DNA from 3 places in the Pseudactinotalea sp. Z1748 genome. Region 3 is predicted to be linked to each of the others. Evidence: riboswitches for the same ligand, from Rfam matches in the RefSeq annotation. Region 3 holds a riboswitch; each other region holds the start of a gene.
What was found. Region 3 has a riboswitch for cyclic di-AMP ahead of ACO0LU_RS02445 (C40 family peptidase). Riboswitches for the same ligand answer to the same signal wherever they lie in the genome.
Positions count from the first base shown of each region.

Region 1 (10,133 bases), on a different contig from region 3:
ATCCGCTGGAAGCAAGCCGTCGACGGGTTCACCGACTACGGAATGACGTTCGACAACCCAGACTTCGTCGCCTATGCACAGGCCTACAGCGCGACCGGCACCCACGTCACCGACGCTGCACAACTCGGCCCCGCCCTGGAGCACGCATTCACACAGGGCGGAGTGCAACTCCTCGCCGTGCCCGTGGACTACTCCGAGAACACCAGGGTCCTCATCGACGAACTACAGCACGAAACCGCAACCCATCAAGACACGGCCGATAGGCCTGTCCATCACACGACACGATCGTGAACCCGCACTGATCTCCTGAACCTGGCAGGACGGACCTGATCCTGGCCGCGGTCGCCGTGTCCCCTTCCGTTTGTGGCGGAGGCCTGGCAGATCTACATCCTCATCTTCCTGCTCCAGTTGGCATCGGCGACGTTCACTCCAGCCTTCCAGGCCGTCATCGCCTCGGTGCTGCCCGAGGATGGTGGGGACACTCACGCTTTTAGTGACGGTCTACTTGGTTCACTATGGAGTCATGACTTCACTTGCTCATTCGGAAGTGAACCTGCCCCGGGTTCTGGTCGTCGATGACGAAGCCCCCTTGGCGCGATTGGTTGCGAACTATCTGGAGCGCGATGGCTTCGAGGTCCAGACCTGCGGGGACGGTGATGACGCGGTACAGCGTGCGCAGCAGTGGCGCCCTGGGGTGATGCTGCTGGACCTTGGTCTGCCTGGCCTCGATGGCATCGAGGTGTGCCGGAGGGTGCGGGTGTTTTCTGATTGCTACATCATCATGCTCACCGCTCGCGTGGAGGAGGTAGACAAACTTATCGGCCTGTCGGTGGGCGCCGATGATTATGTGACCAAGCCGTTCAGCGCGCGTGAACTCGTGGCACGGGTGCGGGCGATGCTGCGTCGTCCGCGGCAGAACTCACCGGGCCACCATGGCGCAGTGGCGTCGTTCGGGCCATTGACCGTTGACGCTCTGGGGCGGGAAGTGTTCCTCGACGGAAAGAGTGTCCAATTGACGCGCACTGAGTTCGACGTCCTGGCGGCGCTGGCGGGGCGCCCGGACATGGTCTTTTCCCGGCGCCAACTCATCGAGACGGTGTGGGGGCCCAATTGGGTGGGCGATGACAACCTTGTCGATGTTCACATCGGGCATCTGCGGCGCAAACTCGGCGACAAGGCATCCGCGCCGAGGTTCGTCCGCACTGTGCGGGGGGTCGGCTACCGAATGGGAACGGGATCATGACCAAGCGGCCGCGAAAACAGTGGGGGCTGGGTGCTCGGCTCCTGGCAGCGATCGTCGCGGTCCTCTTGGTGGCCGCCGGGACAGCATGGGCTGTGGCCTCGGTGATCGGGCCAATGCTCTTCCACGATCACATGCTCATGGCCGAGCCCGCTGACTCCGAGGTCGTGGCGCACGCAAGGCAAGCCTTCACCACGGCATGGACCCTGTCTCTGTCCCTGGCGCTCCTCGTCGCTCTCCTGACGTCAGTGCTGGTCAGCATTTTCCTTACTCGACGCATCACCATGGCGTTAGAACGCCTCCGCCAAGCAGCAGCGAAGGTCGCCAGCGGTGACTACAACGCCCATGTGCCAGCGGTCCGCATGGGTGCGCAGTTCGATGACCTCGCCGGCGCGTTCAACACCATGGCCACCGACCTTGGTGGGATCGAACAGACCCGCACTCGCATGTTGGGCGACCTGGCTCATGAATTGCGCACCCCGGTGGCGACGCTGGATGGCTACCTCGAAGGGATTGTGGACGGTGTCGTGCCGGCTGATGAACCGACCATAGTCATGCTGCGTGAGCAGGTGGCACGACTTGCCCGTCTGGCCCAGGACATGGCCCTGGTGACTGCCGCTAGCGAGGGACGCTTAGAAATGCGATGGCAGCTGGTGCGGGTCGGTGACCTGCTCGAAGACGCCGCAGCACAGGCAAGCGTGAAGTGCACTAGCAAGGACATTGACCTGGCGATCGTGGCCACAAGGTCAGAACGCCAGGCGGTCATCACCGCCGACCCTGACCGGCTCGGGCAGGTCTTGACAAATTTGCTGGACAACGCCGTGCGGCACACCCCCAAGGGAGGTCAGGTCCAGTTGGGCGCCGACCGGATTGGATCGCGCCTGCGTTTGTGGGTGCAGGACAATGGCAGCGGAATAGCCGCCGAGCATCTGCCCCACCTGTTCGAGCGCTTCTACCGTGCCGATGCTGCTCGTGACCGCGCGCACGGAGGGTCGGGGATCGGCCTTGCCATCAGCCACTCCATCGCCCAGGCCCATGCGGGCAGTGTGAGAGCGGACAGCGCGGGGCTTGGCCACGGCGCGGTGTTCACTATCGAACTGCCGTTAAGTCGTCAGCATTCACAGGCTTGATATCAACTCCAATGGGCACCTCAAGGGATGCGTCCTCGTCGGCACCCACAGCACGAGCATCGGCCCGCCCCTGGGGCAGGGCGGGCCGATGCAGAGTGCTGAGATCTGCGCTCAGAGCACGCGGATGAACGTGGGGTTGTTATGGAAGATGGGTCCCTCGTACAGCGCGGTGCCGGGGTTTCGGGCGGCGATGTTGTTGCCATTGCCGGTGTAGATGCCCACGTGACCGGGCCACGCCACCAGATCACCCGGCTGGGCTTCGGCTGCCGAGACAATGCGTCCGGCACCCGCCTGGGCACCGGATGTCCGAGGCAGACTTACCCCGAATTGGGCGAAGACATAGGCGGTGAAGCCCGAGCAATCAAAACCCGCCGGGGTAGAGCCGCCCCACACATACGGGGTGCCTACATAGCGTCGGGCGACGTCCACGACCGCAGAACCGGAAGAGGTGCTTGCGACCTGCTCGCTGGACCCGCCCGAGCCTTCCCCGGCCTGCTCCTCGGCCTGCTGCTCCGGCTGTTGAGCCGGCTGCTCGGTGCGCTGCCCGGTGCGGGAGGCCGGGGCGGCGTCCTGGGTGGGGCGCTGCGGCGCGGTGATGACCGGCTCTGGCGGCGGGGGAGGGGGCGGGGCTTCGGAGGAGACCTCGGCGGCGGCGAAGTCCCAGGCGATGTCTGCATCGACCGAGACGGTCGGTGAGGTGGTCACCTTGTCGAGGTCGGCGTCGAGCACCACGTTGGCCAGGGAGCCAACGCCGGAACTCGAACTCGACACCTGGGGGAGGGCTACAGCGCTGGAGGCGCCCATGGTGAGCGCCAAGCCGGAGGAGGCAAAGACGGCCAGCGCCCGTCTGCCGGTGGTCCCAGTGACTGCGTGACCAAGAACGGTCAGTGGGGTGGAGGGGCGGCAGGCCGCACGGTGTCGGGCGCCGGTTGTTGGTTCAGTCAATTCGATTCTCCAAGTCGCCTACGAGGTCAGCTGTCGGGTTCGGGTTGGAGATTCACCCGGTCTCACCTGGCTTCCCAGGCGGGACTTCACCCCTAGGTGCTCGCGCACCGACGGTTGGGTCCCCCGCCCCTGCCCGGCGTTTAATCGATGACCACGGTGCGGTGGCAGGGTTCGGCGTCCGCTTGTGGGCTTCCCGCACGGCGCGGGGAGCAAGAGTGACAGTACCTACCGCAAACCCTCAGATCACGGTTTGATCACGGGATTACCGGAATACTTCATCAAACCTTCATCGTCACACCCCGCCTCGCCGGCTGCATGCCTGCCGCTGCTGTCGTAACGTCGAGAGCCAATGCTGTGATGGTTATCGAAACGGGAGCGACAATGAGAACCGCAGAGATGATGGATACCCACCCTGCCCAGATCACTCTGGACCGGGATCTACTGGCCCGAACGATCGATGCCCTCGTGGCCTGTTCCCAGGCGTGTACCGCCTGCGCAGACGCTTGTCTGAGCGAGGAAATGGTTGCCGAGTTGCGCACGTGCATACGTACCAACCTGGACTGCGCCGACATCTGCGATGCCACGGCCCGCATGCTGTCCCGACAAACCGGTCATGACGCTAACCTCATCCGTGCTCAGTTGCAGGCCTGCGCCCAGGCTTGTCAGTCCTGCGGCGATGAGTGCGCCCGTCACGCACAGGCCCATGACCATTGCCGCATCTGCGCAGAGGCGTGCCGAGCCTGCGAGGAAGCCTGCAACGAACTCCTCGCCACCATCAGTTGACAGGGCTACTTGCGCCCGCGCCGGCCCAGAACGGCCTGCTGGGGCGATTCAAATAGGCGCCGCAGGAAGGCTCCGCCTGGGTCCGGGACGAAAGACCTAAACTCTCGGCAGCAGCAGTTGCCTACGATGACCCAGTTGATCGGCAAGAATCCTTGGTAAGTATGACCTGCTGCCGTGCTGGTCAGAAGATGCGCCGGGACTGATAGGACAGGTGGAAGAACGTGAAAAGAATTGCGGCGATCGTCGGGGCGCTGGTGCTGATCCTCGCCGGCTGCTCCTCGGCGGATCCGGCCTCCGAGCCAACCACCGAGGGTGATGAAGCCGAGTTCCTCGCCACCCATGACCTGGCCGGCATGGAGGTCGCGGAGATGATCGACCACCTCGATCGACTCGGTGGGCCCGAACGCCCCACCGACTACATGGCCTCCATCCGAGCCGATGAACTGATGTTCTCCGATGGGCAGCAAGAACTTACCCTGCCCATGCCCGAGGACCGTTTCTACCTCTCCGTAGCCCCCTACGTGAACCAGACTCACGAGTGCTTCTACCACAGCCTGACCACATGCCAGGGTGAGCTGACCGACGAGGACCTCCAGGTGCGGATCCTCGACGATGCAACAGGCGAGGTGCTCATCGATGAAGAGGTGACGACCTATGCGAACGGCTTCGCCGGCTTCTGGTTGCCGCGCGATGTCCAGGGCACCATTGAGGTTCACTATGACGGCCTGACCGGGTCAGCCGACTTCTCCACCACCGACGAGGGCGCGACCTGCCTCACCACCCTCCAACTGACGTAGGAACGCCCGGGCCGGCCGCGGAGGGGCTCAGAGGGCCTCGCACCTAGTCGGCCCAGGGTCCCTTCACCGGGTCGACATGACACTTGGATGGGCGCGGTCACAACCTGTGCCAGGGCGGAGCAGCAGGATGGCGCATCGGTGAGCGCGGCGCACACGGCAGGCGCCTCCCCGGATGCCAGCGCACCCCATGGCCGGGTCACCGGGCTGGACGCGGCACGGGCGCTGGCCATCGTGGGCATGGTCGCGGTCAACATCGGTCCGCTGTATGACGACGGCATTGCTGGGCTCGTCATGCGGTTGCCGCACGGGCGGGCCTCATTGTTGTTCGTGCTGCTGGCCGGGATCGGGTACTCGTTGCTGACCCGGCGAGCCCGTGACGGTGGCGCGCTGCCGTGGGGGCAGGTGTTGTGGCGGACGGTTCTGCTGAGCCTGATCGGGTTGAGTACTCAGTTAGCGGGTCATGGCTCTGATGTCATCCTGACCACCTATGCGGTGCTCTTCCTCGTGGGACTGGTGGTGGTGCGGGCACCGTCCGGGCTGCTGCTGACCGCCTCGATCGTGGCAGTTGCCGCTGGGCCACTGGTGTGGCTGGGTGTCCAACTGCGAACCGGTGAGGTCTTCGACCGCGAGCCTGCCACGATACTGGACGCGCCGGGGCAGATCGTGGCCTCGACACTGCTGACCGGGCCCTACCCGGTGATCACCTGGCTCGCGCCGTTCCTATTCGGGATGTGGCTAGGCCGGTTGCGGCTGCACGACCGGTGGGTCCAGATACGGCTGACTGTGGCGGCAGTGGTGCTGACCTTGATTGCCGAACTCGGCTCCCGGGTGCTGGAAGTGTTCCTGGGGCGGCCCGGTAGAGAGCCGGCTGTGGACTGGTTCCTCTCGGCGGCGGCGCATTCGCAGATGCCGTTGTGGCTGATCCGGGGCAGCGCCTCGGCCGTGGCGGTGCTGGCCCTGACACTATTGGTGCTGCCTTACCTGGGCCGCTTTGGTTGGCCGCTGGTGGCCACGGGGCAGTTGGCGCTGACGGTGTATGTGGTCCACTTGTTCGCCATCGCGCAGGTGGTGCGTCCCGGGCCGCAGACCGCCCAGGACGGTCTGGCCATCACCGCGGTGATGGCACTGGTGCTGGTAGGAGCGGCGGTGGCCTGGCGGCACTTCTTCTCCCGCGGCCCACTGGAGGCAGCGTTGCGGCTGTGGCGCCGGTGACGAACTGGCCCCTCGTCACTGACCCGCCATGTCACCGCCATTGGCCCCTACCCGACGAACGCAGTTGTTGCCCGCTCAGACCCCGGCGTAGGAGTGCAGGGAGTTGATGAAAATGTTCACGCCGTAGTAGTTGAACATCAGTGCCGCGAACCCGGCCAGGGAGAAGTAGGCGAAGGCCTTCTTGCTCCAGCCGGTGGTCAGCCGCACGTGGCAGTATGCGGCATAGATGATCCACACCATCAGCGAGACGACCTCCTTGGGGTCCCAGCCCCACGCCCGGCCCCAGGCGTACTCGGCCCAGATCGATCCGGTGATGAGCACGAAGGTCCAGCCCACTAGGCCCACGGCGTTCAGCCGGTAGGACAATCGCTCCAGGGTCTCCTCTGCGGGGAAGGCGTCCAACAGCCGGGACCAGAACGTGGGCCGGGCCGGCAACGTCTGTGGCTCCTGTCCGCCCAGGTCCATCGATGCGACTTCACCCTCGGTGGGCTGTGCCTCCTGCGCCACCAGCGTGGCACCCCGGGTGCCGTCGGCGCCTGCGCTAGCACTGCCCGTGCGAGCACCGTGCGCACCGCTACGGCCCTCGACACCGCGGCCGCCTAACGGCTGCCGCCTTGATCCGCCGGACTGGGCATGCTCGGCTTCCCGCCGTCGTTCGTCACCTCCACGCACCAGTTGCAGCACTGACAGTGCTGCGCCCACGCAGAACAACGCGGTCGCCAGCGAGGCAACCGATACGTGGATCACCAGCCAGTAGGACTGCAGTGCCGGCTGCACCCCGTCGGCGACGGTGTACAGCAGCGTGATAGCAATGAGCAGCGCGACCACGTTGATCAGCAAGACCAGCGTCCCCAGGTAACGGACATCCTTGTGCCGGTTGACCACCATGAACACCACCATGGTGAACATCGTCGACATCAGGGTGAACTCATACATGTCCGCCCACGGCACCCGCTCGGCGGCGATCGCGCGCAGCACCACTGCCCCGACGTGAAAGATCAGCCCGAGCCAACTGGTGCTCATCGCGATGCCCACCGCCTTGCGGGCCCGGCCCGGGTCTGCCCCCTTGCCGAACCCGGACAGGTCCACCGCGAAGCCCACCATCGCCACCACGTAGGCGCTGATGGTGCCGTAAATCAACAACGTGCTAATCGTGCCCAGTTGCTCGTTCATTTTTTCTCCCTTGCGCCCGGACCGGGCAATACACTCAGGACCCGATCAAGTTCACCGCGCAGACCTGAGTCGTCATTGCGCGCCAATGCTGCGGCATGCACCACTGTCGTGCCCCGCTCCCCGGGCACCAGACGCACCCAGATCCGCCGCCGGGGCAGAAACAGCGCGGCGATCAACCCGCCGAAAGCCAGCGTGGCGAAGATCCCCTGCCAAAGCGGGGCCGGGTCATAACGCAGGTCCAACGCCACGAACCGGGGCAGGTCGTTGAAGGTCAACGTACCCTGCCCGTCGGGCAGGTCCACGCTCTGGCCCGGGCGCAGCTCCAGTTGCACCGGACCTTCGGTGCCGTCCTGCCCGGTAGTGGTGACCTGCTCCAGACCATCGGTGTCCAGCACGAACATATTGCGCGGCACGCCCTCGTCCAGGCCCAAGTCCCCGGTGTACATCTGCAGCAGCATCACCGGGTCCATCGGTAGCGGGTGGATCGAGGACACATAGGCACCCTCCGCATCCTGCGCTGCGGTGGGCAGCAGCGAGCCATTGAACGCCAACTGCAACTCCCCGTCATTCGCAGAGGGCACCATCACCACCCCGGTGGAGCCATACCCCGGGTCATCATCGGCCGGAATGAACGGCACCGGCCCGTCGTGGGCGACCTGCCCGCTGGCATCGATGATGGTCAGGTCCGGGGCGAACCCGTTGCCCATCAGATACACCCGCGACCCGCCCACGCTCAGGGGGTGGTTCACCCGGATCGTCGGCTCGCTGGTGGTACCGTCGGTCTCGAACAAGGTGACGTAGGCGGTGAAGTCCCGGGCCTGGGCATCGACGGTAAACTCCGGCACGAACTCATCAAGACGGATCCGGTAAGGGTCCACCGCATCGACGTCGAACAACGCCCCGGCCTCGAAGAAATCATAGTCCAGCGCAGAGTTGACGAAGGTGGATCCCTCGGTGATCATCGCCTGCCCCCGGTAATGCACCAGTTCCCCCCAGGCCGTGACCACCAGCAGCCCCACCAACGCTAGATGGAAGATGATATTGCCGGTCTCCTTGCCGTACCCGCGCTCAGCGGAGATAGTATGCACCGCGCCTTGCCTGGGCTTGTTCTCGGTGCCCAATCTGGTCCGGTAGCGCCGTCCCATGCCTTCATGCAGGCGCGCACGCACCTGTTCAGGAGTTGCGTGCACCAAGCGCTGGGAGCGCACCGGAAACCGGGAGAACCGAGCCGGCACCTTGGTCGGTTCGGCCCGCAACGCCCTGGCATGGGCAATGCTTCGCGGCACGATGCACCCGATCAGGGAAGTGAACAACAGCAGATAGACCGCGGAGAACCACGGCGAGGAGAACACATCGAACATGTACGCCCGGTCCAGCCAGGACGCCAGGGTCGGATTGTCCGCATAGAACTGGTTCACCAGGTTGGGGTCGACCCGCCGCTGGGGAAAGAACGCCCCGGGCATGGCCACCACCGTCAACAGCAACAGCAGCAGCAACGCCACCCGCATGCTGGTCAACTGGCGCCACATCCAACGCGCCCAGCCACGTACCCCTAATCCCTTGGAACGACCCGACGACGACGCAACTCGCCCGCCCGCACTTGCCGTGGCAGACCGCTGATGGGCAGCCAGGTCGGTCCTGGTTGCCCCGGACGTCTGCGCGGTCTTAACGGCATCGCCGGCACTGCCCGCCGACGGGGCGGGGCCGTGCGGTGCTGGGAGGCCGGAGTCGTCTTGCTCCGAGCCGCGCAGGCCCTCTGGGATGTAGCCGGGCATCAGATGATCGTCTCGAAGTTGGCGATGTAGCCCTGCATCCACTGCGTCAACGCCCCCCACAACCCAGTGACCAGAGCCAGGCCGATGAGCACCAGCATGATTCCCCCGGTGCGCATGATCACCACACGGTGACGACGCATGAATCCCATCATCTTCTCCGAGGACTTCATCCCCAAGCCCACCATCACGAACGGCACTCCCAGACCCAGGCAGTAGGCGATCACCAGCACGAGTGCCCGGCCGGGGTCAGCGGCGTCGTGGGCCAGGGCCAGCACTGCAGCCAGGGTGGGACCCATACACGGGGTCCAGCCCAACCCGAAGACCACGCCCAGTACCGGAGCGCCCAACACCCCAGCCCTGGGGCTGACCGGCAGACGCAACTGCCGTTGCAGGAACCCAACCTTGCCGATGAACGCCAAACCCAACACCACTACCAGCACCCCCAGCAGCCGGGTGATCAGGTCCTGCCAGCGCACCAGCCACAACCCGGCGGTGCTCAGCGCCATCGTCAGGGCGACGAACACCGCGGTGAACCCGAGAATGAACAGGCCCACCCCGAACAGCAGCCGCATCTTGGAACCGCGCCCGGCCTCACCCTGACCCGGCGTATCGGCCCCGCTCATCCCAGAGACGTAACCCACGTAACCAGGTACTAACGGCAGCACGCAGGGGGAGGCAAAGGAGACCAGTCCGGCCAGCAGCGCCACCGGCAACGCGGCCAGCACCGGACCGCTATAGATGGTCTGGGCGAAATCAGCGCCCAACTGCTCCAGCCAGCCCATTACTCCTCCAGCGTCTCTGCGATCAGCGTGGACAAGACGCTGCGCTCGGCCAACCCCAGTATCCGGGCGGCCACCCGGCCCTCGCGGTCCAGCACCACCGTGGTAGGCATCGCCCGCAACGGCACCACCCCCTGCATGGCGGCCACCCCAGCAGACTCACTGTCATGCAGCGATGGGTAAGGGATGGCGAAACGCCGCTCGAAAGCCTGAGCGGTACCCGGTGCGTCGATGTGATTCACTCCCAGGAACCGCACGCCGTCGGGCTCGTACTGCTCGGACAACTCAGCCAGGTCGGG
Region 1 covers NZ_JBMPQB010000003.1:97,092-107,224, forward strand. Annotated here, with positions in the region: gene ACO0LU_RS07760 (acetolactate synthase large subunit) at 1-291, shown strand, start outside; gene ACO0LU_RS07765 (response regulator) at 524-1,243, shown strand; gene ACO0LU_RS07770 (ATP-binding protein) at 1,240-2,370, shown strand; gene ACO0LU_RS07775 (C40 family peptidase) at 2,482-3,315, opposite strand; cyclic di-AMP (ydaO/yuaA leader) riboswitch at 3,316-3,464, opposite strand; gene ACO0LU_RS07780 (four-helix bundle copper-binding protein) at 3,697-4,098, shown strand; gene ACO0LU_RS07785 (CueP family metal-binding protein) at 4,320-4,895, shown strand; gene ACO0LU_RS07790 (heparan-alpha-glucosaminide N-acetyltransferase domain-containing protein) at 5,034-6,107, shown strand; gene ccsB (c-type cytochrome biogenesis protein CcsB) at 6,183-7,280, opposite strand; gene resB (cytochrome c biogenesis protein ResB) at 7,277-8,788, opposite strand; gene ACO0LU_RS07805 (cytochrome c biogenesis CcdA family protein) at 9,055-9,837, opposite strand; gene ACO0LU_RS07810 (TlpA family protein disulfide reductase) at 9,837-10,133, opposite strand, start outside.
Region 1: linked by a shared signal. The riboswitch ahead of ACO0LU_RS07775 (C40 family peptidase) and the one ahead of ACO0LU_RS02445 (C40 family peptidase) in region 3 are both predicted to bind cyclic di-AMP.

Region 2 (10,133 bases), 170 kb from region 3:
GACCCGCGCCACTCGGCGGAACCTGCTCCCTGCGTCGACCCGGTGACGGTGCAGGTGGAGAACAGCGGTGAATGCGAGATAGGCGAGGCCGTGCACGATGCCGGACAGCACAAAGAGCGGATTGAGGCCGAACTCGTCACTGGCGGCGCTGTACTGTCCGGTGAGCGCGAAGGTGGCCGCATCGTTCAGCGCGATGGCTGAGATTCCGGCAGCGCCGAGCAGGGCTAGGACGGTGGCCGTCCTCGCGGTGGCGGATGTGTTCATGGGAGTTTCTCCTTGATCTACGGGCTGCTGTGGAGCCCGTTGGCTCCACTCTTCCGACCGGTCCCCGAGGAAGCCTCACCCGAGGCGATGAGGTTGCCGCCCGCTAGGACGATCTGTTCTCGTCCATCCGGACGAGGCGTATTCGGTTGCGCCGGTGGCACACTGTGATGTATGCGTCCGCCGCGGCTGGCCGAGGTCGGTCTTGTGACCGCTGGGTTCACCGCGTCGGTGGTCCTCACCTGGGGCGATCCGTGGATCGACCTGTTCTTCGCGGGCGTACTCCTGTCGTCACTGCTGCTCCTTGCCCGCCATGTCGGGTCGGGCGTACTGCGTTCGCGGCAGGCCCGGCGTCACGAGCAAGACGTCGCCGCGATCGACAGGGACGAAGCGGTGCGGGACGCGGTCGAACAGGAACGTGGCAGGCTCTCCGCCGAGATCGACCGCTCGGTGCGCCGCTCGCTACTCGCCGTCGGCCGACTCGTCCCCCGCGCGGAGGCCGCTCTCGCCACGGGTGCCGATCCCCGTCCGGAACTCGTAGCGATCCAGGCCGAGTCCCGTGCCGCCATGGCGGAACTGCGCCGACAACTCGGACTCATCGGCTCCGGGAGCCGCGCGGTGGACGTTCTGCCCACTCCCCCGGTCGCCGAGGCGGTCCAGGGCAAAAGCGACCGGTTGAGGACCATCAACCGCAGCGACGTCATCCTCACCCTCACCGTTCTCGTGCTGAGCGTCACCGAGGCGCTCACCTACGCAGAGCCCGGCAGTGCGTGGTGGACCACCGGCATCATGGCGCTCACCGTGCTGCCTCGCCGGCTCATGCCGGTCGCCACCGTGCTGGCGGGGGCGGCAGTGCTTCTCCTCGGGGCCATGCTGGACGCGGCGGTCACAGACGGCTTCTCCTTCCCGATCATCGTCGGACTGCTGCTCTGGAGCGTTCTTGAGGTCCGACCCGGCATGGTCTCCATAGCATCGGCTGCGGGCCTCTACACCGCTGCGATCGGCAGCCGTTTCGCCCACGAACCCGAGAACGGACCCATCAACGTCCTCGTGCTCGGCATCGTCGCCGTCAGTGCCCTCATCGTCGGACACAGCCGCCGCGTCCGGGAACATGCCGACGAGGGCGCCGGGGCGCACGAGGCCGAACTCACCTCAGCCCGTGAGCGCGCCACCGAGAGGACGCGCCAGGCCATGGCTCGTGAACTCCATGACGTCGCTTCGCATGCCGTCAGCCTCGTCGCGGTCCAAGCCGGCGCGGCCGAACTCGCCTGGCCGCAGGACCCAGCCGCGACACGTGCGGGGGTGCAGGCAGTGGGCGAGACCGTCTCGACCGCCCTCGGCGAACTCGACGTCCAGTCATGGGGGACGGGTTCGGCACCCGCATGGGATGACATCGAGCGTATCGTGGCCCGCCTCCAGGGTGCCGGCCTCGACATCCGGCTCACTGCCTCCGGACGCCCACCAGACGTACTGCTGCCGGTTGTGCACCGCCTCGTCCAGGAAGCCCTGACCAACGTGCTCAAGCACGCGGACGGGGCCATCGCATACGTCACCATCGGCAGCGACGAGCAGTGCACGCATCTGGAGGTGACCGACGACGGGCCGGGCCGGACGGTTGCACAAGCAGGGTTCGGGCTGGCCGGGCTCGAGGACCGCGTCACCGCCGTCGGAGGTCGGCTGCTCGTCGGACCGGGGGATGGAGGCGGTTTCGCGTTGCGGGCCGTTCTGCCCCATGAGCCGACACAACTGCGCGGCAGGGCCCGGCCGTGACGATCCGTGTCCTGCTCGCCGACGACCACGCCATGATGCGTGCAGGTTTGGCTGGCGTGCTCGGCTCCGATCCCGGGATCGAGATCGTCGGGGAGGCGCAGGACGGCGCCGCGGCCGTCTCCCAGGCCCGGCGGTTACATCCGGACGTGGTGCTCATGGACATCGAGATGCCGGGGATCGACGGGGTGACCGCCATCGGGCGCCTGGCCACGGCGGCTCCCGCAGCCCGCTGCCTCGTGCTGACCACGTTTGACGTCGATGAGTACGTGCTCGGTGCGCTGCGGGCGGGAGCCGCCGGCTTCCTCCTGAAGACCACACCGCCTCGGGATCTCATCCAGGGGGTCAAGGACTGCGCCGCAGGGGGATCGGCGCTCGGACCCACCGTGGTGCGGCGCCTCGTTGCGTCCTATGTAGGTGCAGCGCGCGAGCCGGTTCCCGGGCTGGAGTTGCTCACCGAACGCGAACGCGAGGTGCTCGGAGTCATGGCGCGCGGGCTGAGCAACGCCGAGATCGGCGCCGAACTGCACCTCACGGAGAACACCGTGCGCACCCACGTCGCCCACATTCTCGGCAAACTGGGGGTGCGGGACAGGGTCCAGGCGGTGATCCTCGCCCACCGCGCCGGGATCGCCTGAGGGGATCGGCCTACGGTTCTCCTGCGCGAGCGGTCCGGGGGAACCAGCGTGAGTATCGGAATGCCCGCGATCACCCTCGTCGTCGGCGCCATTGGTCGGCTTCGCACGTCAGGGCGCCGAACAGTCCTGGGGTCGCACACGTTCCGCGGCAGCGCACGTAACGGTCATCTTGGTTCACTATGGAGCCATGACCTCCCTTGCTCATTCGGACGTGAACCTGCCCCGCGTTCTGGTCGTCGATGACGAAGCCCCCTTGGCGCGATTGGTCGCGAACTATCTTGAGCGCGAAGGCTTCGAGGTCCAAACCTGCGCTGACGGAGACGACGCCGTGCAGCGTGCGCGACAGTGGCGACCTGGGGTGGTGGTGCTGGACCTTGGCCTGCCTGGTCTCGATGGGATCGAGGTCTGCCGGAGCGTGCGCACCTTCTCTGACTGCTACATCATCATGCTCACCGCCCGCGTGGAGGAGGTCGACAAACTCAACGGCCTCTCGGTGGGCGCCGATGACTATGTGACCAAGCCGTTCAGCCCACGTGAGCTCGTTGCACGCGTGCGGGCAATGCTGCGTCGTCCGCGGCAGAACCCACCTGGCCACCATGGCGCAGAGGCGTCGTTCGGGCCATTGTCCGTTGACGCTCTGGGCCGGGAAGTGTCCCTCGACGGCGAAACTGTCCAACTGACGCGCACCGAGTTCGACGTACTCGCAGCGCTGGCGGCGCGCCCGCACATGGTCTTCACCCGGCGCCAACTCATCGAGACGGTGTGGGGACCCAATTGGGTGGGTGATGACAACCTCGTCGATGTCCATATCGGGCATCTGCGACGCAAACTCGGCGACAAGGCATCTGCGCCGAGGTTCATCCGGACCGTACGTGGAGTTGGCTACCGAATGGGGACCGGGTCATGAACAAGCGGCAGCCAAAGCGGTGGGGACTGGGCGCTCGGCTCCTGGCAGCGATCGTCGCGGTCCTCTTGGTGGCCGCCGGGACAGCGTGGGCTGTCGCTTCGGTGATCGGGCCGATGATCTTCCACGATCACATGCTCATGGCCGAGCCCGTTGACTCCGAGGTCGTGGCTCACGCAAGGCAAGCCTTCACCGCGGCATGGACCCTGTCCCTCTCCGTGGCGCTACTCGTCGCTCTCCTGTCGTCAGTGCTCGTGAGCATTGTCGTCACTCGACGCATCACCAGGGCGTTGGAAAGGGTCCGACAAGCAGCAGTGCAGGTCGCAAGCGGTGACTACAACGTCCATGTGCCAGCGGTCCACATGGGCGCGCAGTTCGATGACCTCGCCGCCGCGTTCAACACCATGGCCACTGACCTAGGACATATTGAAAAGACCCGCACCCGCATGCTGGGCGACCTGGCCCATGAACTGCGCACCCCGGTGGCGACCCTGGATGGCTACCTCGAAGGGATCGTCGACGGTGTCGTACCTGCCGATGAACCGACGATGGGCATGCTGCGTGAGCCGGTCGCACGCCTTGCCCGGCTGGCCCAGGACATAACGCTCGTGACAACCGCCAGCGAGGGCCGCTTGGAAATGCGGTGGCAGCCGCTGCGGGTCGGTGACCTACTTCAGGACGCCGCAACACAGGCAAGCGTCAAGTCCGCGGACAAGGGCATTGATCTGACGATCGAGGCCACGGAGTCGGAACGCCAGACGGTCATCACCGCGGACCCTGACCGGCTCGGGCAGGTCCTGACCAACCTGCTGGACAACGCCGTGCGGCACACCCCAAAGGGAGGTCAAGTCCAATTGGGTGCCAAGCGGAGTGGATCGCGACTGCGGTTGTGGGTCCAGGACAACGGCGGTGGGATAGCCGCCGAGCACCTGCCCCACCTGTTCGAGCGCTTCTACCGTGCTGATGCGGCTCGTGACCGCGCGCACGGAGGGTCAGGGATCGGGCTTGCCATCAGCCGCTCCATCGTCCAGGCCCACGGTGGCAGCATGAAAGCGGCCAGCGCCGGGCTTGGCCACGGCGCCGTCTTCACCATCGAACTGCCCTTGGGGCGGCAGCATTCGCAGGCCTGAGACCGCCTCCACCGGCGGTCTTCGGCAGTGGCCGCGTTGGAAAGGGTGTGCTCTCATCCAGCCACCGCACGAGCATCGGCCCGCCCTGGGCCGGACGGGCCGATGCAGCAACTGAGATATGCGGTCAGAGCACGCGGATGAACGTGGGGTTGTTATGGAAGATCGGGCCCTCGTACAGGGCGGTGCCGGGGTTTCGGGCGGCGATGTTGTCGCCGTTGCCGGTGTAGATACCCACATGGCCGGGCCACGCCACCAGATCGCCGGGCTGGGCTTCGGCTGCCGAGACTATGCGTCCGGCGCCCGCCTGGGCACCGGACGTCCGAGGCAGGCTTACCCCGAATTGGGCGAAGACGTAGGCGGTGAAGCCCGAGCAATCAAAGCCCGCCGGGGTAGAGCCACCCCACACATACGGGGTGCCCACGTAGCGGCGGGCGACGTCCACGACCGCAGAACCGGAGGCAGAGGCAGTGCTCGCGGTCTGCTCGCTGGATTCGCCGGAGGAGGAATCCTCGGTCTGCTGCTCCTGCTGTTGAGCCGGCTGCTCGGTGCGCTGACCGGTGCGGGAGGCCGGAGCGGCACGCTGGGTGGGGCGCTCCGGCGCAGTAATGGCTGGCGGTGGGGGTGGGGGTGGGGGTGGGGGTGGAGCTTCGGAGGAGACCTCAGCGATGGCGACGTGCCAGTCGATGTCCTCATCGACAGTGACGGTTGGTGAGGTGACCACCTTATCGATGTCGACGTCGGCGTCGAGCACCACGTTGGCCAGGGCGCCGGCCCCGAAACTCGAACTCGACACCTGGGGGACGGCCGCAGCGCTGGAGGCGCCCATCGTGAGCACCAATCCGGAGGAGGCGAAGACGGCCAGCGTCCGTCTGCCGGTGGTCCCAGTGACTGAGTCAGCGAAAACGGTCAGTGGGGTGGAGGGGCGGCACGCCGCGCGGTGTCGGGCGCCGGTTGTTGGTTCAGTCAATTCGGTTCTCCAGTTCGCCTACGAGGTCAGTTGTCGGGTTCGGATTGGAGACTTACCCGGTCTGCCTGGCTCCCCAGGCGGGACTTCACCCCTAGGTGCTCGCGCACCGACGGCTGGGTCCCCCGCCCCTGCCACGGCGTTGATCGGTGACCACGGTGCGGTGGCAGGGTTCGGCGTCCGCTTGTGGGCTTCCCGCACGGCGGGGGCAAGAGTGACAGTACATACCGCAAACCCTCGGATCACGGTTAGATCACGGCATTACCGAATGCTTCATCAAACCTTCATCGTCATCCCCCGCCGCGGCGACTGCATGCCCGCCGCTCCTGTCGTAGCGTCGGGAGACAAGGCTGTGATGGCTATCGAGATAGAGGCGACAATGAGAACCAGAGAGATGATGGATACCCACCCCGCCCAGGTCAGTCTCGACCGGGATCTTCTGGCCCGCACGGTAGATGCCCTAGTGGCCTGTTCTCAGGCGTGCACCGCCTGCGCAGACGCGTGCCTGAGCGAGGAGATGGTCTCCGAGTTGCGCACCTGCATACGTCTCAACCTTGACTGCGCCGACATCTGCGGCGCCACGGCCCGCATGCTGTCCCGACACACCGGGTCTCATGCCGACCGCACCCGTGCCCAGTTGCAGGCCTGTTCTCAAGTTTGCAGATCCTGCGGCGATGAATGCAGGCGTCACGCAGAGGCCCACGACCACTGCCGCATCGGCGCAGAGGCGTGCCGGGCCTGCGATGAGGCTGGCAACGAACTCCTCGCCGCCATCAGTTGACAGGTCTACCCACGCTCGCGCCGACCCAGACCTTGCCGCCTGCGCTGCAGAAGGCACCTTGATTCGAGACGAAAGCCCAGAATCTCGGGCGCAATGGTTGCCTGGATGACCCGTTTGGTCGAATCCTTGAACACATTCGGGCGACGATGACCTGTCGTACCAGCAAAAAAATGGCGGCGGGGCCCAATAGGACGGTGGAAGAACATGAAGAGAATGGCGGCGATCCTTGGGGCGCTGGTGCTGATCCTCGCCGGCTGCTCCTCGTCGGATCCGGCCTCCGAGCCCACCGCCGGAGGTGATGAAGCCGCGTTCCTCGCCACCCATGACCTGGCCGGCATGGAGGTCGCAGAGATGATCGACCACCTGGACCGGCTCGGTGGAAAGGAACGCCCCACCGATGACATTGCCTCCATCCGGCCCGATGAACTGGTGCTCTCCGACGGGCAGCAGGAACTAGCCGCACAGATGCCCGAGGACCTCTTCTACCTATCCGTGGCCCCCTACGTGAGCCGGACTCACGAGTGCTTCTACCACAGCCTGACCACCTGCCAGGGTGAACTCATCGACCAGGACCTCCAGGTACGCACGGGTACAGCCGCGTTCTCCACCACTGACGAGGTCGCCACCTGCCTCACCACTCTCCAACTGATATAGGTCGCGGTTACAACCTGTGCCAATCTCGGAGCAGCAGGACGGCGCACCGGTGCGCGCGGCGCACGCGGCTAGCGACCCCGGGCATGCCGCCGCACCCCATAGCCGGGTCATCGGACTGGACGCGGCGCGGGCGCTGGCCATCCTGGGCATGCTCGCGGTCAACGTCGGTCCGCTCTATGACGATGGCATCGCCGGGCTTGTCATGCGGCTGCCGCACGGGCGGGCTTCATTGTTGTTCGTGCTGCTGGCCGGGATCGGGTACTCGTTCCTGACCCGCCGGGCCCGCGACGGTGCCGCGCTACCCTGGGGGCAGGTGTTGTGGCGGACGGTTCTGCTGAGCCTGATTGGGCTGAGCACTCAGTTGGCGGGTCATGGCTCCAAGGTAATCCTGACCACCTATGCGGTGCTGTTTCTCGTGGGACTGGTGGTGGTGCGGGCCCCCTCATGGCTGCTGCTGACCGCCTCGATCGCGGCAACTGCCGCTGGACCACTGGTGTGGCTGGGTGCCCAACTCAGAACCGGTGAGGTCTTCGACCGGGAGCCTGCCACGCTACTGGATGCGCCCGGGCAGATCGTGGCCTCGACATTCCTGACCGGGCCGTACCCGGTGATCACCTGGCTCGGGCCGTTCCTGTTCGGGATGTGGCTGGGCAGGTTGCGCCTGCAAGACCGGTGCGTCCAGATACGGTTGACTGTGGCCGGAGTGGTGCTGACCCTGCTTGCGGAACTCGGCTCCCGGGCGGTGGAGGCGTTCCTGGGGCGGCCGGATGGGGAGCCCGGTGTGGACTGGTTCCTTTCGGCGGCCGCACACTCGCAGATGCCGTTGTGGCTGATCCGGGGCAGTGCCTCGGCCGTGGCGGTGCTGGGCCTGACACTACTGGTGTTGCCCTACCTGGGCCGCTTCGGTTGGCCGCTGGTGGCCACGGGTCAGTTGGCGCTGACCGTGTATGTGGTGCACCTGTTCGGCATCGCGGAGGTAGTGCGTCCCGGCCCGGGGACCGCACCGGCGGGCCTGGTCACCACGGCGGTGATGGCACTGGTGCTGATAGGCGCAGCGGTGGGCTGGCGGCACTTCTTCTCCCGCGGCCCGCTGGAAGCATTGTTGCGGGTGCGGCTGCGCCGACGGCGATGAACTCGCCACCCGGCCGACGACGTTGAGCCGATAGGACAACCGCTCCAGGGTCGCCTCGGCGGGGAAGTCGTCCAGCAGCACGGACCAGCAGGTGGGCCGGGCCGTCAGCGCCTGCGGCGCTCCGGCGCCCAGTGGCCGGCGCCGACGCGGATACGTGGATTTTCAGCCAGGCGGACTACAGCGCGGGTTGCACCCTCGTTGGCGGGCCGTAGGGCAGCAGGATCGCCCGGTGCATGGCACACCCTGGCCGCGTCAGTGACGGTGCGCCCCAACCACGTCCTCGCGATCCCCAGTAGCCCGTGAGCCGTCGGCGGAAGGGACCCGAGGTGCGCCGTGCGCCGCGGCGGTGCTGGTCTCGGGGCTGAGGTCCAGGCGGCGCAACAGTTGGGCGTTGAGCGCAACGACAATGGTCGACAGGGACATGAGGATCGCGCCGACCGACATGGGTAGGACGAACCCGACCGGGGCCAGCACACCTGCGGCCAGGGGCACGGCCGCGATGTTGTAGCCGGCAGCCCACCACAGGTTCTGCTTCATCTTCCGGTACCCGGCACGGGAGAGCTGGATGACCGACAGCACCGACCGGGGGTCGTCAGACGCCAGGATGACGCCGGCGGAGGCGATCGCCACGTCGGTGCCCGCACCGATCGCGATCCCGACGTCTGCCTGAGCCAGCGCCGGGGCGTCGTTGACGCCGTCCCCGACCATGGCGACGATACGGCCCTCCTGCTGCAGTTGGGCGACCTTCTCACTCTTGTCCTCCGGGCGCACCTGGGCGAAGACCTGGTCGATGCCCAGTTCGGCGCCCACAGCCCGGGCCACCGGCTCGGCGTCACCGGTGATCATGACGACCCGGATGCCCAACTGGTGCAGGGCATCGATCGCGTGCCGTGACTCCTCGCGGACCTCATCGGCCAGGGCGAGCGCACCGGCCACCTGGCCGTCGACGAGAACGTGCAGGACGGTGGCACCGGACCGTGCCCACGACGCTGTCGCGGCCAGCGGCTCGGCGCCGTACTGGGAGAGCAGCGCAGGCCCGCCGACCTGGACCTCGCGGCCCTCGACGGTGGCGCGTACCCCCACGGCCGTCGCAGCCCGAAAGTTGGCGGCCGAGGGAACCTGCAGCCCGCGGTCTCGGACCGCGGCGAGAACTGCGCGGGCAAGCGGGTGCTCACTCTCGGCCTCGGCAGCCGCCGCCAGGCGCAGCAGTTCCTCCACCTCATACGCTCCGGTGCTCGTGACGTCGGTGAGGGCCGGCTCGCCCTTGGTCAGGGTGCCGGTCTTGTCGAAGAGCACGGTGTCGACCACGCGCATCCGCTCCAGGGCGCCGCGGTCCTTGACCAGGACGCCGCCGCGGGCAGCGCGTTCGGTGGAGATGGACACGACGAGTGGGATCGCCAGGCCCAGAGCGTGGGGGCAGGCGATGACCAGGACGGTGATCGCCCGGACCAGTGCGCTGTCCGGAACCCCGAAGGACACCCACACAACGGCGGTGATTGCGGCGGCGATGAGCGCGTACCAGAACAGCCACCCGGCGGCCTTGTCCGCGAGGAGCTGGGCGCGGCTGGTGGAGGCTTGCGCCTCGGCCACGAGCCGCTGGATGCCGGCAAGGGCGGTGTCCTCCCCCACGGCCGACACTCGAACCCGTAAGGCGTTGTCGGTCGCGACGGTGCCAGCCACGACGTGGTCTCCCACGGTGCGCAGCACCGGCCGCGACTCACCGGTGATCATCGACTCATCGACGTCCGCACCGCCGTCCACGACCTCACCATCGGCCGGCACTCGCCCGCCCGGGCGGACGACTACCACGTCACCGAGTCGCAACTCGGCGGGGGAGACCGTGATGACCTGGTCCCCTTCCACCCGTTCGGCCTCGTCGGGCAGCAGCGCGGCCAGGGAGTC
Region 2 covers NZ_JBMPQB010000001.1:333,369-343,501, reverse strand. Annotated here, with positions in the region: gene ACO0LU_RS01675 (hypothetical protein) at 1-264, opposite strand, end outside; gene ACO0LU_RS01670 (histidine kinase) at 436-2,031, shown strand; gene ACO0LU_RS01665 (response regulator) at 2,028-2,666, shown strand; gene ACO0LU_RS01660 (response regulator) at 2,854-3,573, shown strand; gene ACO0LU_RS01655 (HAMP domain-containing sensor histidine kinase) at 3,570-4,700, shown strand; gene ACO0LU_RS01650 (C40 family peptidase) at 4,825-5,667, opposite strand; cyclic di-AMP (ydaO/yuaA leader) riboswitch at 5,668-5,816, opposite strand; gene ACO0LU_RS01645 (four-helix bundle copper-binding protein) at 5,933-6,445, shown strand; gene ACO0LU_RS01640 (CueP family metal-binding protein) at 6,650-7,099, shown strand; gene ACO0LU_RS01635 (heparan-alpha-glucosaminide N-acetyltransferase domain-containing protein) at 7,116-8,231, shown strand; gene ACO0LU_RS01630 (heavy metal translocating P-type ATPase) at 8,484-10,133, opposite strand, start outside.
Region 2: linked by a shared signal. The riboswitch ahead of ACO0LU_RS01650 (C40 family peptidase) and the one ahead of ACO0LU_RS02445 (C40 family peptidase) in region 3 are both predicted to bind cyclic di-AMP.

Region 3 (10,133 bases):
TCAGATCAACTAGTTCATCTGATGTTACGGTGGGCCTCGCCACACCGGCTTCGGAGTCGATCACCGGCTCCCGCCCCGCCACCGACGAACCTCGACAAGGACCGCGACACCCATGACCCACGCCGCCGTTCCCTATGACGCCCTGCTGCTGTGCTCCTTCGGGGGACCCAACGCCGAGGAGGATGTGCTGCCGTTCCTGCGCAACGTGGTGCGTGGCAAGGGGGTGCCGGAGGCGCGGTTGGCCGAGGTGGGGGAGCACTACTTCGCCTTCGGGGGCAAGAGCCCGATCAACGAGCAGAACCTTGCCCTGCGGGCGGCGCTGGCGGCCGAGTTGCGGGCCCGCGGCGTGGAGCTGCCGGTGCTGTGGGGCAACCGGAACTGGCACCCCTACACCACCGACACCCTGCGCGATGCGGTGGCCTTCGGTGCGAGGCGGATCCTGGTGCTGGTGACCAGCGCGTACGCCTCCTACTCCGGGTCGCGCCAGTACCGCGAGCACCTGGCCGCGGCGGTGGCGGACCTTGGCGCCGAGGGGGAAGGGTTGGTCATCGACGTGCTGCGGCCCTTCTTCAACGATCCCGGCTTCATCGCCGCCAACGTCCACACGATCACCGACGCCGTGGGCCAAGTGCCCGAGGCCGATGCCGGCGTGCACATCGCCTACGTCACCCACTCGATCCCCACCACCATGCAGCAGGCCTCGGAGGTCACCGGCCCGGGTTACCGCCAGCAGCATGAGGACGTGCGAGCGGTGATCGATGCGGACCTGCGCGCAGCGGGGGTGGAGGTGTCGTCGTCGCTGTCGTACTGCTCGCGGTCTGGCAGCCCGCACACGCCGTGGCTGGAACCGGACATCAACGACCACCTGGCCGAGTTGGCCGGCGCGGGCACGCAGCGGGTGGTGATCGCCCCGATCGGGTTCATCTCCGACCACATGGAGGTGGCCTGGGACCTGCAGACCGAGGCGCTGGAGACCGCTGCGGAACTGGGCCTGCAGGCTGCCTGCGCCACCACCGCGGGCACCCACCCGGCGTTCGTGTCCGGGCTGGTGGACCTGGTCCTGGAGCGCGCCGGACGCGAGCGCGGGGAGGACCCCGATGTGGTGGTGCGCGGCGAGCTGGCCGCCTTCCCCGACGAGGCACCACCCGGCAGTTGCCGGATGCGCCACGGCGAGGTCACCGGTATCCCGGTAGTGGCGGGCACCGCCGACTGAGTGGTCCTGTATCCCGATCTCGTACTGAAGGAGCATCATGAGCACCAACCCAGAGGCGATCAACGCCGCCACCTCCTACGCGATGTACTCGGTCTTCCGCGTCACCGAAGCCGTCCCGGCCGACGACGAGGCGCGCGCCCTGGTGGTGCGCAACGCCCTGGCCGCGCTGGACCTCATCGATGGCCTGCAGGTGCGGGGCTGGTACGACGTGGCCGGGTACCGGGCCGACGCCGACCTGATGGTGTGGTGGTGGGCCGAGGACGTCGAGATCGTCCAGGAGGCCTACCAACGGCTCCGTGCAAGCGCGCTCGGAGCCATGCTGGAGCCGGTGTGGTCCCAGATCGGCACGCACCGGCCGGCGGAGTTCAACCGCGCCCACGTGCCGGCGTTCCTCTCCGGGGAGGCGCCGCGCGGGTACCTGTGCGTGTACCCGTTCGTGCGCAGTTACGACTGGTACCTGCTGCCCGAGGACGAGCGCAGCACCATGCTGCGTGACCACGGCATAGCCGCCCGCGATTACGGCGACGTGCGGGCCAACACCATCTCCGCCTTCGCCCTGGGGGACTATGAGTGGTTGCTCGGGTTCGAGGCCGACGACCTGGGCCGGATCGTGGACCTGATGCGTGAGTTGCGGGCCACCGAGGCCCGCCGGCACGTGCGCGAGGAAGTGCCCTTCTTCACCGGCCCGCGCCGGGAGTTGGCCGAGATCGTCGACCGGCTGCCGCGCGCCTGACCGGTCGGAGCCGCGGCGCGCTCACCGGGTACCGTGCCCGGCGCCTGTCGCCCATGACGGGCTGCGTCGTCGTGCCTGCTCTCCGGCTGCCGACCGGATGAGGCCCGCAGGCGTCCGGCACCACCGCAAACCCAGGCGCCTTTCATGGTTTCCGTACTGGCACCTAAAGGGCGTGTTTACTTCGCAAAACTAAGGTCAAGACCTTTACTTAGCAAAACTAACGATGTAGTATCCCTGCAGTGAGCATTTCTCCTGCCCCCAAGCACCCCGGCCCGAGGGTCGCCGACGTCGGGTTCCCGACGCGGCTGCGCATGACGCTGCTGAAACTCACCCGCAGTCTGCGGGCCCAGCGGTCCATGTCGATCCCCGAGGGTCAGCACGCCGTGCTGGCCACGGTGGTGGCGCTGGGGGCGATGACCCCGGGAGAGCTCGCTGAACGTGAGCACGTGCGACCACCCTCGATGACGCGCACCGTGCAGTGTCTGGTCGATGCCGGCCTGGTGGAGCGCACCACGCACCCCGAGGACCGCCGCCAAGTGCTCATCACGCCCACCGACGCCGGTACCGAATTGGTCAAAGAGACCAGGCGCCGCCGCGATCAGTGGCTGTCCAAACGACTCGCAACCCTGACCCCCGCCGAGCGCGCAACGCTCACCGAGGCAGAGAAGATCCTCAGGAGGCTCTACAACCAGTGAGCTCGATATTCGCCTCACTCCGTCTGTACAACTACCGAATCTGGTTCATCGGCGCCCTGGTCGCCAACGTGGGCACCTGGATGCAGCGGGTGGCCCAGGACTGGCTGGTCCTTGCCGTGCTGCCCGAAGGCTCGGCGATCCACGTAGGAATCGTCACCGGCCTGCAGTTCCTCCCGATTGTTTTCATCAGCCCCTTCGCCGGGCTGATCGCCGACCGGGTGGACCGGCGCAGGATGCTGATGATGACCCAGGCCGCGATGGGCGTGCTCGCCCTGGCCCTGGGCGCCCTGGTGCTGCTGGGTACCGCCCAGGTGTGGCACGTGTACTTCTTCGCCCTGGCCCTGGGTGTGCTCAGCGCCTTCGACGCCCCGGCCCGGCAGGTGTTCGTCTCCGACATCGTGCCCACGTCCTCCCTGGCGAACGCGGTGGCGCTGAACTCCGCCTCCTTCAACGCCGCCCGCCTGGTGGGCCCGGGCGTCGCCGGCCTGCTGATCGCGGTGGTGGGCACCGGCTGGGTGTTCATGCTCAACGCGCTCACCTTCGCCGCCACCATCGGGGCGATGCTGGCGATGAAGTCCGAGTTGCTGCAGCGCCGCGACCGCCCCGTACGAGCCAAGGGGCAACTGCGCGAGGGCCTTCGGTACGTGCGCGGGCGCAGCGACATCATCACGATCATGATCGTGGTGTTCGTGATCGGCGGTCTGGGCCTGAAGTTCCAGATGACCTCGGCGGTGATGGCCCACGACGAGTTCGGCATGGGCGCCGGGGAGTACGGGGTGCTCGGGTCGATCCTGGCGATCGGATCCCTGGCCGGCGCCCTGATGGCCGCCCGGCGGCAACGACCCCGGCTGCGCCTGGTGCTCGGCGCGGCCTTCGGGTTCGGGATCAGTTCCGGCGCGATGGCCATGATGCCCACCTACGAACTCTTCGCCCTCAGCGCGATCCCGGTGGGCTACTTCTCCCTGACCATGCTCACCTCGGCCAACGCTGCCATCCAGATCACCACCGACCCCAACGTACGCGGCCGGGTGATGAGCCTGTACCTGGTGGTCTTCTTCGCCGGGAACCCGATCGGCGGGCCGGTGGTGGGTTGGATCGCGGAGAACTGGGGCGCGCGGTGGGCCATCGGCATCGGCGCGATCGCCGCCATCGCAGTGGCGGGGATCGCCGCTCTGTGGACCGTCAAGCGGGAGGACGTGCGGGTGCGTTACCGCCTCCGCCAGCGTCCGCACCTGCTGGTGCAGAACCGCCACGAGCAACTCGACGCTGCGCGTGCCCGCGAGGAACTCAGGACCCAGGAGGGCGTGAACGCCGGCAGCGCCGCCTGACCAGTTCCGCCTGCCCGGCCAAGGGGCGCACCGGAGCGGAGCACCTAAAGACGCTCGACGACGTGATCCAGGCAGGCAGTCAGCGCTGCGGCATCGGCGGGGGTCACCGAGGGGTAGGTGCCGATCCGCAGCTGGTTGCGCCCGAGTTTGCGGTAGGGCTCGGTGTCGACGATTCCGTTGTTGCGGAGCACCCTCGCCAGCACCGCGGCATCGATGCTTTCGTCGAAGTCGATCGTGACCACCACCGGCGAGCGGTGTGCCGGGTCGGCCACGAAGGGGGTGGCGAACTCACGCTCGGTGGCCCACTGGTACAGCAACTGCGAGGACTGCGCGGTGCGCGCCGCAGCGAAGTCCAGGCCGCCCTGGTCGTTCAACCAGTCGACCTGCTCGGCCAACAGCACAAGGGTGGCGATCGCCGGGGTATTCACGGTCTGGTCCTGCCGGGAGTTGGCCAGCGCCGCGGGAAGGGACAACGACGCCGGCGCCCACCGCTGACCCAGTTCCTCGATCCGCTCGATCGCAGCGGGGGAGAACAGGGCCAGCCACAACCCGCCGTCGGAACCCAGGGCCTTCTGCGGGGCGAAGTAGTAGGCGTCGGTCTGGCGCACGTCCACGCCCACCCCACCCGCGGCCGAGGTGCCGTCGACGAGCATCAGGGCACCGTCGTCGTCGACCCTTCTGACCGGGGTGAGTGTGCCGGTGGAGGTCTCGTTGTGGACCCAGCAGTAGGCATCGATCCCCGCGGCGACCTCGGGTGAGCGGGTGCTGCCGGGTTCGGCGGTGAGGATCTGCGGGTCGGCCAGGAACGGAGCGCCGCTCGCGGCGGCGGCGAACTTGGCGCCGAACTCCCCGGCGCGGACGTGCTGGGAGCGGGTGCGGATCAGTCCGAAGGTGGCCGCGTCCCAGAACATCGAGGCGCCCCCGTTGCCCAGGGCCACCTCGTATCCCTCGGGGAGGCTGAACAGGTCAGCGAGACCTTCCCGGACGCGGCCGACCAGGGAGCGCACCGGGGGCTGGCGGTGGGAGGTACCCAGCAGGGTGGTGCCCAGGGCGGCCAGCGCCTGGCTCTGCTCCGGCCTGATGCGCGCGGGACCGGAGCCGAACCGGCCGTCCGCGGGACGGATGGAGGCCGGGATGGCGATCGCGGGATCGTTCATGGGCACGATCATCGCAGGTCCGCCGGCCCCGCCAGGAGCGCTGCGCCGCGCGGCCGGCCGGCCCGGGGCCGGGAGAGTCGTGGCAGGGCGCGCAGGACGTGCAGCGCACCCGGCCCGGAGCCGGACGCCGGGCACTAGGCTGACAGGAGGAATGCGGCGACCACCAAGGGGCAGGCACGTGAGCGACCTGATCGACACCACGGAGATGTATCTCAAGACCGTGTTCGAACTGATCGAGGACGGCGTGGTGCCCCTGCGCGCCCGGATCGCGGAGCGCCTGGGTCACTCCGGGCCCACAGTGTCCCAGACGGTGGCGCGCATGGAACGGGACGGCCTGATGGTGGTCTCCGGTGACCGGCACCTGGAACTGACCGATGAGGGCCTGCGGCGGGCCACCCAGGTGATGCGCAAGCACCGCCTGGCCGAACGGCTGCTGACCGACGTGATCAAACTCGACTGGCCCTACGTGCACGAAGAGGCCTGCCGGTGGGAGCACGTGATGAGCGAGCGGGTGGAGCAGCAGTTGCTCGAACTGCTCGAGCGCCCGCGGGAGGATCCTTACGGCAACGCCATCCCCGGCCCCGCCGGGATCGGGCAACCCGTCGCCGGTGTCGCCGAACTGCCCGGTACGTCCCTGGGCGCCGCGATCACCGCCGATCCGGCCTACTACACCCTGGTGCGGATCGGGGAGCCGCTGCAGGTGGATGTGGAACTGCTGACCGAGTTCGAGCGCGTCGGGATGGTGCCCGGGGTGGCTTTCCGCGCCCGGACCGACGGCGCGGCGGTAGACCTGACCGTGAACGGGCAGAGCCTGGAACTCACCGAGGACACCGTGGGGCACCTGTTCGTCAGCGCCGCCGAGCCGGGGTGATCCGGTGCCCGCAGCGGGTGTCCGGGTGCCGCCCGCGTGCGTTCGGGACGGGGTGCAGGAGGGCCTGCCGGCAGGTGCTCGGTGCCGTGGATCTAGCACAGCCGCAGCCCGCGCGCTCGCTGGGCGGGTCAGGAGAGCGGCGTCCAGCATGTGGCGCAGTCCACATTGTGGCGATGACACAGCGTCTCGTCGATCGCGCCGTTGCCGCGGAATTCCGCTATTTTCTGAGGACCTAGGCGCCTGGGGCGGATCCTGTGAACCATTTCACAGAACCAATTGTGACCGGAATGTGACTTTTGCCGGGGTCGTCGGGTAACGTCAGCCGTGCTCGTCGTCCCCTCCATCGATGAGTACCCGCAGGCGGCGCCGAACCCTGTCACCGCCAGCAGGTCCCGACAGACGCAATTGACAGGGACGGGGGACCCAACCTTTGGTGCGCGAGCACCTAGGGGTGAAGTCCCACCTGGTTCGCCAGGTAAGACCGGGTGAATCTCCAACCCGAACCCGACAGCTCACCCCGTAGGCGCGTGGAGAAGATTTTGACTCAACGCACAACCGGAGCCCGCCACCGTGCAGCGTGCCGGCCCTCCACCCCCCTGACCGCCTTTGGCGCCACAGTGGCCGGCACCACCGGTCGTCGTGCACTGGCCGTGGTTGCTTCCTCCGGACTGGCGCTGACCATGGGCGCCTCCACCGCGGCCGCTGCCCCCCAGGTGTCCAACTCCGCTTCCGGCCTCGGTTCGCTGGCCAACGTGGTGCTCGATGGTGACCGCGACTCGGTCAGCACCTCGCCGACCATCTCGGTCGACGCCGACGCCGACTGGTCCTTCACCGCGGCCGTGGTGAGTTCCGAGGCCCCGCCACCACCTCCGCCCCCACCGCCACCGCCGGCGGCGACCACGCAGCGGCCCACCGCGGCCACCGCCCCGGCGGCCCGCACCGGTAACCGCACCGCCGCTCCGGCTCAGGAGGAGACGCAGGCGGAGGAGCAGCCGGCCGAGGAGGCGGCGAGCGAGTCCACTCAGAGCGCCGCTCCCGCGTCCGGTTCCGGCTCCGCCGTGGTGAACCTGGCCCGCCGGTACACGGGCACCCCGTACGTGTACGGCGGTAGCACTCCGGCCGGGTTCGACTGCTCGGGCTTCACCGCCTACGTGTACGCCCAGTTCGGCGTCTCCCTGCCACGGTCGTCCTCGGCCCAGCGCAACGCCGGACGTATCGTCTCGGCTTCTGAGGCGCAGCCCGGTGACCTGGTCTGGTGGCCCGGGCACGTGGGCATCTACACCGGCAACGGCCAGCACATCGCGGCCCGCAACCCCAGTTCACCGCTGCACGAGGGCCCGATCTGGAACTCGAGCCCCACGTTCATCCGTGTGATGGGCTGACCGGCACACGCACCACGCACAACGGCTCGTCCCGCATCGGGGCGGGCCGTTGTGCTGTGCGCACCGGTGCGCCGTATACCGGCGTGTCCGTGCGGAGCGGTGCTGGCACAGGCACGATGAACAGCTCCGATGAGCACCCATATGAGATTTTCCGGCGACATGCCCCGCAACCGTCAGGTTTGTAGCACAATGGTCAAGATCAGCCCAAAAAAAGGGGGGTAGACCGGTATGGAACGCGAACCCACGATCCTCGTCGGAGTCGACGGATCGGCCGCCAGCCTGAACGCACTGGACTGGGCGTTGGCCCACGCAGGAAAGTCGGGTTGGAACCTGCACCTGGTGTGTGCCTACGCGCTGCCCACCTTCGCCGCCGGCACCATCGACGGCGGGTATGCCACGCTGGACGACACCGCCATCCGTGACGGGGCCCAAGCGGTCCTGGACGAGGCCCTCACCCGCTGTGAGGGCGTGGGTGTGCAGGTGACCAGCGCCCTGGAGACCGGTGACGCGGCCGGAGTGTTGGTGGACCTGTCCGCCCAGGTGCGCCTCGCCGTCGTCGGTACCCGGGGCCGGTCCGGATTCGCCGAACGGATCCTGGGCACCGTCTCTTCGGCGCTACCGGCCCACTCCCACTGCCCCACCGTGGTGGTGCCGCACCGGGAGGGCGAGGACGACGACGACACCGGTCTGCCGTTGCCGGTGCGCCGGATCGTGGTGGGCGTGGACGGCTCGGACTCGGCCAAACTCGCCCTGAACGTGGCCATCGACGAGGCCGAACGGTGGGAGGCGGAACTGACCGCCGTGGTCGGTGTGCCGATGGGCGCCGGCGCCGGTCTGCTGGGCTGGCTTCCCTCCGGGGTGGACCGGGAGACCCTGCTGGCCGACGTCAAGACCGGCCTGGACGTCACGGTGGACCGGGCCAGTCAGGGTCGTGCGGTGCAGGTACGCCGGCACGCCCTGGATGGCACCGGGGCGGCGCTGCTGTCGGAGTTCTCCACCGCGGTGGACCTGGTGGTGGTCGGCTCGCGCGGACGCGGCGGCTTCACCGGGATGCTGCTGGGCTCCACGTCCCAGACGGTGCTGCATCACTCCCGTTGCCCGGTCATGGTGGTGCCCACCAGCAGCACCGACGATCCCGAGGACCACGCCTTCAACTGGAAGCGGCGCCGGCACTAAGCCACCAACCCGCCACCCCCGGCGCCTACCCGGCCCCCGGCCGTACCCGCCGGCGTCGAGGGCGAGCGTGAGCCTCGAGGGCGAGCCTCGGGACGCTCGCCCTCGGCTGGGACGCTCGCCCTCGGCGGCGGGCGACGGCGGTGGCGGGGCGGCGACGGCGGTGGCGGCGGGTGGCGGCGGCGGCTACCGGGCGCTGCGCAGCACCCGGCCCAGGGTGTCCATGAGGCGGTCCAGGTCCGACTCGGTCAACGTCAGCGGCGGGGCGAAGCGGATGGTGTTCTCGTGGGTCTCCTTGGCCAGGATGCCCTCGGCGGCCAGCCGCTCACTGACCTGACGCCCGGACAGAGACACCACGTCCAGGCCCATCCACAAGCCGATCACCCGGGCGTCGGTAGCCAGCCCCTCGGCGACCAGATCCTTGGCCGGGCCCTCCAGCACGGGGGAGAGGTCGCGCGCCCGGGCCTGGAACCCACCCGTGGCCAGCAGTTCCGTCACCGCGATCCCCACCGCACATGCCAACGGGTTGCCGCCGAAGGTGGACCCGTGCGTACCGGCGGTCATCACACCGAGCACATCGGCCCGGCCCACCACCGCAGAGACCGGCACGATTCCACCACCGAGCGCCTTGCCCAGCGTGGTCAGGTCCGCGCGCACGCCGAACAACTCCTGGGTGAGGGTGGCCCCGGTGCGGCCGAGGCCGGACTGGATCTCATCGAGCACCAGCAGCGTGTTCGTCTCATCGCACGCCGCACGGACCTGCTCCAGGTAGCCCTCCGGCGGGATGATCACCCCGTTCTCGCCCTGGACCGGCTCCAGCAGCACGGCCACGGTGTCCGGCGTGATCGCCGCCCGCACCGAGGCGGCGTCACCGTAGGGCACGACGACGAAGCCCGGGGTGTAGGGGCCGAATCCTTCCCGGGCAGCCGGGTCGGTGGAGGCGGAGATGATCGTGGTGGTGCGGCCGTGGAAGGCGCCATCGGCCACGATGATCTCGGCCCGGTCGGCCGGCACGCCCTTGACCTCATACCCCCACTTGCGGGCCGTCTTGATCGCGGTCTCCACCGCCTCGGCGCCGGTGTTCATCGGGAGCAGCATCTCGGTGCCGGTCAACTCCGTGACCGCGCCGGCGAACCGCTCCAGGTGCTCATGGCCCACCGCCCTGGAGGTCAGGGTGAGACGGTCCAACTGGTCCTTGGCGGCCCGGACCAGGTACGGGTGGCGATGACCGAAGTTCAGCGCCGAATACCCGGCCAGGCAGTCCAGGTACTCCCGTCCGCTGGTGTCGGTGACCATAGCGCCCTCGGCGGTGGCCAGCTCCACCTCCAACGGGTGATAGTTCGGCGCCAGCGGTCCGGGTGCGTTCGTGGTGCGGGGGTTGTTCGTCATCGTGCGACCTCCTCGTCGGTGACTCGCGGGAATCAGTGGGTTGCGCCGTCGTCGGCCTCACCCGGGCGCGGTGCGCCCAGGGCAGGTAGTGCGCTCGCGGCTGCGTCGTCGGCCTTGGTGGGACTACGCAGGATCAGGGTGCAGCACTTGGCGCCGCCGCCGCCCTTGAGCAGTTCGGAGGTGTCCACCGCG
Region 3 covers NZ_JBMPQB010000001.1:508,362-518,494, forward strand. Annotated here, with positions in the region: gene ACO0LU_RS02415 (ferrochelatase) at 113-1,213, shown strand; gene hemQ (hydrogen peroxide-dependent heme synthase) at 1,251-1,946, shown strand; gene ACO0LU_RS02425 (MarR family winged helix-turn-helix transcriptional regulator) at 2,186-2,641, shown strand; gene ACO0LU_RS02430 (MFS transporter) at 2,638-3,969, shown strand; gene serC (phosphoserine transaminase) at 4,014-5,126, opposite strand; gene ACO0LU_RS02440 (iron dependent repressor, metal binding and dimerization domain protein) at 5,305-5,997, shown strand; cyclic di-AMP (ydaO/yuaA leader) riboswitch at 6,368-6,537, shown strand; gene ACO0LU_RS02445 (C40 family peptidase) at 6,537-7,379, shown strand; gene ACO0LU_RS02450 (universal stress protein) at 7,608-8,555, shown strand; gene rocD (ornithine--oxo-acid transaminase) at 8,739-9,941, opposite strand; gene ddaH (dimethylargininase) at 9,974-10,133, opposite strand, start outside.